Regions from separate parts of the Pseudomonas knackmussii B13 genome, predicted to be linked through region 1. Evidence: predicted binding sites of a transcription regulator. Region 1 holds the regulator's gene; the other holds the start of a gene.

The links. The regulator sigma-54, encoded in region 1, starts transcription at its own class of promoters, with help from an activator protein. The targets are predictions, from matches to a motif close to ANTGGCATNNANNTTGCTNT.
Region 2: PKB_RS09425 (circularly permuted type 2 ATP-grasp protein) is a predicted target of sigma-54. The motif match lies at 1,351-1,370, and genes of this name have one in related genera.

Annotation. Positions count from the first base shown of each region.
Region 1 covers NZ_HG322950.1:4,806,281-4,809,458, forward strand. The annotation lists gene lptA (lipopolysaccharide transport periplasmic protein LptA) at 1-52, shown strand, start outside; gene lptB (LPS export ABC transporter ATP-binding protein) at 52-777, shown strand; gene PKB_RS22495 (RNA polymerase factor sigma-54) at 1,010-2,506, shown strand; gene hpf (ribosome hibernation-promoting factor, HPF/YfiA family) at 2,584-2,892, shown strand; gene ptsN (PTS IIA-like nitrogen regulatory protein PtsN) at 2,902-3,178, shown strand, end outside.
Region 2 covers NZ_HG322950.1:1,959,749-1,962,926, forward strand. The annotation lists gene ydcS (putative ABC transporter substrate-binding protein YdcS) at 6-1,157, opposite strand; gene PKB_RS09425 (circularly permuted type 2 ATP-grasp protein) at 1,546-2,955, shown strand; gene PKB_RS09430 (alpha-E domain-containing protein) at 2,957-3,178, shown strand, end outside.

The sequences.
Region 1 (3,178 bases):
GCGCATCGACATGGTCATCCAGCCCAAGAAGAAGCAGGACCAGGCCCAGTAATGGCTACCCTAACCGCGCAACACCTTGCCAAGAGCTACAAGGGTCGCCAGGTCGTCCGCGACGTCAGCATGAGCATCGACAGCGGGCAGATCGTCGGCCTGCTCGGCCCCAACGGCGCCGGCAAGACCACCTGCTTCTACATGATCGTCGGCCTGGTGCGCGCCGATCAGGGCCTGGTCCGCATCGACGACCAGGACGTCACCAACCTGCCGATGCATGGCCGCGCCCGCGCCGGCATCGGCTATTTGCCGCAGGAAGCCTCGATCTTCCGCAAGCTGTCGGTGGCGGACAACATCAGCGCCATCCTCGAGACCCGCAAGGACCTCGATCGAGCCGGTCGCAAGGAGGCCCTCGACGGACTCCTCGAGGAATTCCACATCCACCACATCCGCGACAACCTTGGCATGAGCCTGTCCGGTGGTGAACGCCGCCGCGTGGAAATCGCCCGCGCCCTGGCCAGTTCGCCCAAGTTCATCCTGCTCGATGAACCCTTCGCCGGCGTGGACCCGATCTCGGTGGGCGACATCAAGCAGATCATCCATCACCTCAAGACCAAGGGCATCGGCATCCTGATCACCGATCACAACGTCCGCGAGACCCTGGATATCTGCGAGACCGCCTACATCGTCAACGACGGCCAACTGATTGCCGAAGGCGACTCGGAAACCATCCTGGCCAACGAACTGGTCAAGGAAGTCTACCTGGGCCACGAGTTCCGCCTCTAAGCCCTACGCCGCCGGGCCACAAAGGCCCGGCAGGCACCTCCTCCCACCTCTCTGCCAAGCCCTCCACCCACGTCTGGAGAAATGTTTCAAGGCTAGGCAAGTAACAAAATTTCAGGCATATAACTTGCTTCCTAGCGGCGCCGCGACGATTCTGAACGAATCGACCAAGGCAGCGTCCGTAGTCGTGGATAGGCGCACTCCGCGCCGGCGAACAAGGTGCCAAGTTCCAGCCATGAAACCATCGCTAGTCCTCAAGATGGGCCAGCAGCTGACGATGACGCCGCAGCTGCAACAAGCCATCCGACTGCTCCAGCTCTCCACCCTGGACCTGCAACAGGAAATCCAGGAGGCCCTGGAGTCCAACCCGATGCTCGAGCGCCAGGAGGACGGTGACGACTACGACGGCAGCGACCCGATGGGCGAAGGCGCCGAAGCTGCCTCCAGCACCACCACCCAGGCCGACAGTTACCAGGAAAGCACCACGCCCAGTGTGGACAGCCTGGACGACGACCAGTGGGCCGAACGCATCCCGAGCGAGCTACCGGTAGATACGGCTTGGGAAGACATCTACCAGACCAGCGCCAGCAGCCTGCCCAGCAGCGATGACGACGAGTGGGACTTCACCGCCCGCACCTCCTCCGGCGAAAGCCTGCAGAGCCACCTGCTCTGGCAGCTCAACCTGGCGCCGATGTCCGATACCGATCGCCTGATCGCGCTGAGCATCATCGACGGCATCAACAACGACGGTTACCTGGAAGAATCCCTCGACGACATTCTCTCCTCCATCGACCCCGAACTCGACGTCGAGATGGACGAGGTGGAAGTAGTCCTGCGCCGCATCCAGCAGATGGAGCCGGCGGGTGTCGGCGCGCGCAACCTGCGCGAATGCCTGCTGCTGCAACTGCGCCAGATGCCTGAGAACACCTACCTGCTCACCGAGGCGCAGCGCCTGGTGAGCGATCACCTCGACCTGCTCGGCAGCCGCGACTACAGCCAGCTGATGCGCCGCATGAAGCTCAAGGAAGACGAGCTGCGCGAAACCATCGAGCTGATCCAGTCACTGCATCCACGCCCCGGCTCGCAGATCGAGTCGGGCGAAGCCGAGTACGTGGTGCCCGACGTCATCGTACGCAAGCACAACGAGCGCTGGCTGGTAGAGCTCAACCAGGAAGCGGTACCGCGCCTGCGCGTGAACTCGCAATATGCAGGCCTCGTACGCCGCGCCGACTCGAGCGCCGACAACACCTTCATGCGCAACCAGCTGCAAGAGGCGCGCTGGTTCATCAAGAGCCTGCAGAGCCGCAACGAAACGCTGATGAAGGTCGCGACCCAGATCGTCGAGCACCAGCGCGGCTTCCTCGAGTACGGCGAAGAGGCCATGAAACCGCTGGTGCTGCACGACATCGCCGAAGCGGTGGGCATGCACGAGTCGACCATCTCGCGCGTCACCACGCAGAAATTCATGCACACGCCGCGTGGCATCTTCGAGCTGAAGTACTTCTTCTCCAGCCACGTCAGCACCTCCGAAGGGGGCGAGTGCTCGTCCACCGCGATCCGCGCGATCATCAAGAAACTGGTCGCGGCAGAAAGTCCGAAAAAGCCGTTGAGCGACAGCAAGATCGCTGGTTTACTGGAGGCACAGGGCATTCAAGTGGCACGACGGACCGTCGCCAAGTACCGCGAATCTCTCGGTATAGCTCCATCCAGCGAGCGCAAGCGACTGGTCTGATTGACCCAAGCCAAAGTGTTCCGGCGGCAGGTTGCATTAACCTGCCACTTATACACGGGCAATAAGGAGAAAGCGGTATGCAAGTCAACATCAGTGGCCATCAACTGGATGTGACCGACGCCCTGCGCGACTATGTGGTCGAAAAACTCGGCCGACTGGAGCGCCACTTCGACAAGATCACCAATGTTCAGGTCATCATGGAGGTCGAAAAGCTGAAACAGCGAATCGAAGCCACGCTGCATATCTCCGGGGGTGAGGTGGTGGCCTGCGCCGAACATGAAGACATGTACGCAGCCATCGACCTTCTGACCGACAAACTCGATCGCCAACTGATCAAACACAAGGAAAAGTACCTCGAACGCCAACAGGGCGTTGGAGTCCGCTAACCCCCCTCTATGATCCGACTTGAGCAAATCCTGACCCCCGGCCGCTCCCTCGTGAGCGTGCCGGGAGGCAGCAAGAAACGCGTCCTCGAACAGATCGCCAACCTGGTCGTTCACGACCTGCCGGGGCTCGACGCACAAGCCATCTTCGAAAGCCTGGTAGCCCGGGAACGCCTGGGCTCCACCGGCTTCGGCAATGGCATCGCCATTCCGCATTGCCGGCTGACCGGCTGCAAGGCGCCAATCAGCGCCATCCTTCACCTGGACACCCCTGTCGATTTCGACGCCC
Region 2 (3,178 bases), 2.8 Mb from region 1:
AGGTCTTAGCGGCCGCCCATGATCGCGATGTAGTCCTGGGTCCAGCGGCTATAGGGCACGAACTTGCCGCCGGCCGACTGCGGGGTCTTCCAGAAGGCGATCTTCTCGAACTGGTCGAAGCCGTTGGTGGCGCAGCCCGTGGCGCCGAGCAGGGTGCTGGCCTTGCAGCCGTCCGGCGCGGCCGGGACCGAGCCGAACCAGGCGGCGACGTCGCCCTGGACCTTCGGTTCCAGCGACCAGTTCAGCCACTTGTAGGCGCAGTTCGGGTGCTTGGCGTCGACGTGCATCATGGTGGTGTCGGCCCAGCCGGTGACCCCTTCCTTGGGAATGGTCGAGGCGATCGGCTGTTTCTCGCCCTGCAGCGCGTTTACCTGGTACGGCCAGGAGCCGGAGGCCGCCACACCTTCGTTCTTGAAATCGCTCATCTGCACGGTCGCGTCGTGCCAGTAGCGGTGGACCAGGGCGTGCTGCGCGCGCAGCAGCTTGAGCACGGCGGCGTACTGCTCCTCGTTAAGCTCATAGGGGTCCTTTATCCCCAGCGACGGCTCGGTGGCCTTCAGGTAGACGGCGGCGTCGGCGATGTAGATCGGCCCGTCATAGGCCTGCACGCGGCCCTTGTTGCTCTTGCCGTCGGGCAGGTTCTGCTCCTTGAACACCACGGCCCAGCTGTCCGGCGCCTTGGGGAAGACCTTGCTGCTGTACATCAGCACGTTCGGGCCCCACTGGTAGGGCGTGCCGTAGTGCTCGTTGTTCACCGTGTGCCAGGGCGCGTTCTGCAGGCGCGGGTCGACGTTCTTCCAGTTGGGAATCAGCGCCGTGTTGATTGGCTGCACGCGCTTGCCGTAGACCAGCCGCAGCGAAGCGTCGCCGGACGCGGTGACCAGGTCGTAACCGCCCTTGGCCATCAGGCTGACCATCTCGTCGGAGGTGGCGGCGGTCTTCACGTTGACCTTGCAGCCGGTCTCCTTCTCGAAGGGGGTTACCCAGTCGTAGTTCTTGTCGCTCTCGCCGCGTTCGATGTAACCGGGCCAGGCAATGATGTCGAGCGCGCCTTCGGCGGCGCCGACCTGCTTGATGGCTTCGGCCGCCTGGCTGGCGCCGCTGGCGAGCAGGCAGGTGATGGCGAAGGCCAGGGGAGCGAGTTTCGGGGAGGGCATGATCGGACTCCTGTTATCTGGATTCGGAGCCTCTGCGGCCGGACCGCGCCGAAGGTGGGCACCAGGGCGACAGCATGGGTGTCATGGCAAAAGGACACGCTTGTCCAGCGTAGTCGCGCCTCCGGGGGGCTACAAGCGAGGCCGCTACGGCCAATGGTCGTGTCGCGCAATGTCGGCCGGGGAGTGGCGCGGCGGTGGCCTAGACTTTCCCTAAGCCGCAGGGGCACTGGCGCCAAATAGGGCGGGGGGCGCCGGAGTGCCCTGCGAGCTGCACCAAAGTGGGGCCTTGGGCGCGCGCTTCGTTTCCAAGTCATTGAATAGAAAGGTTTTGCACTGCTGGCACGGGGCTTGCGACGGCAAGCACTACGCTGGCGACAAGGAGTTCGGCATGTCCCGCACTTTCTACGACGAGATGTACGATGCGAACGGCCAGTGCCGCGCGCATTACCGGGAATTCGCCCGCTGGCTGGCCGACGCGCCGCCCGAGATGCTGGAGCAACGTCGGCGCGAGGCCGACCTGCTGTTCCACCGCGCCGGCATCACCTTCACCCTCTATGGCGACGAGCAGGGCACCGAGCGGCTGATCCCCTTCGACACCATCCCGCGCAGCATTCCGATGAACGAATGGCGTTTGGTGGAGCGCGGCTGCATCCAGCGGGTGCGCGCGCTGAACATGTTCCTGGCCGACCTCTACCACGACCAGCGCATCCTCAAGGCCGGGGTGATCCCGGCGGAACAGGTCCTGGCCAACGAGGGCTACCAGATGGCGATGCAGGGCCTGGACCTGCACCGCGACATCTATGCGCACATTGCCGGGGTCGACCTGGTGCGCGATTCCGACGGCAGCTACTACGTGCTCGAGGACAACCTGCGCACGCCCAGCGGCGTCAGCTACATGCTCGAGGACCGCAAGATGATGATGCGGCTGTTCCCCGAGCTGTTCGCCAAGCAGCGCGTGGCGCCCATCGACCACTATCCGAACCTGTTGCTGGACACCCTGCGCAGCTCAAGCCCGCTGGATAACCCCGCCGTCGTGGTGCTGACGCCTGGCCGCTTCAACAGCGCCTACTTCGAGCACGCCTTCCTGGCCCGCGAGATGGGCGTGGAGCTGGTGGAAGGCGCCGACTTGTTCGTCCGCGACGAGCGCGTCTTCATGCGCACCACCGCCGGCCCGCGGCCGGTGGACGTGATCTACCGGCGCCTGGATGACGCCTTCCTCGATCCGCTGGCGTTCAACCCCGAATCGATGCTCGGCGTGCCCGGCCTGCTCTCGGCCTATCGCGCCGGCAACCTGGTGCTGGCCAACGCCATCGGCACCGGGGTGGCCGACGACAAGTCGATCTACCCGTACGTCGGGGACATGGTGCGTTTCTACCTCTCCGAGGAACCAATACTGAAGAACGTGCCGACCTGGCAGTGCCGCAAGCCGCAGGACCTGTCCCACGTGCTGGCGCACCTGCCCGAGCTGGTGGTCAAGGAAACCCAGGGTTCCGGCGGCTACGGCATGCTGGTCGGGCCGGCGGCGTCGAGCAAGGAAATCGAGGCCTTCCGCGAGCGCCTCAAGGCCCGTCCGCACGCCTACATCGCGCAGCCGACGCTGAGCCTGTCGACGTGCCCGACCTACGTCGACAGCGGCATCGCGCCGCGTCACATCGACCTGCGACCGTTCGTGCTGTCCGGCCGCGAGACCCGCCTGGTGCCCGGTGGCCTGACCCGCGTGGCACTGCGCGAAGGCTCGCTGGTCGTGAATTCGTCACAAGGTGGCGGTACCAAGGACACCTGGGTGGTGGAGGACTGAGATGCTGAGCCGTACCGCAGCCGACCTGTACTGGATGTCGCGCTACCTGGAACGCGCCGAGAACCTCGCGCGCATGCTCGACGTGAGCTATTCGCTGTCCCTCATGCCGCAGGACGATCGCGGCGGCGGCAAGGACGAACTGGCCATGCCGCTGCTGATCACCGGGACCATGGACGACTACCTGAGTCGCCACGGGCAGATGCAGCCCGAGCGCATGCTGAAC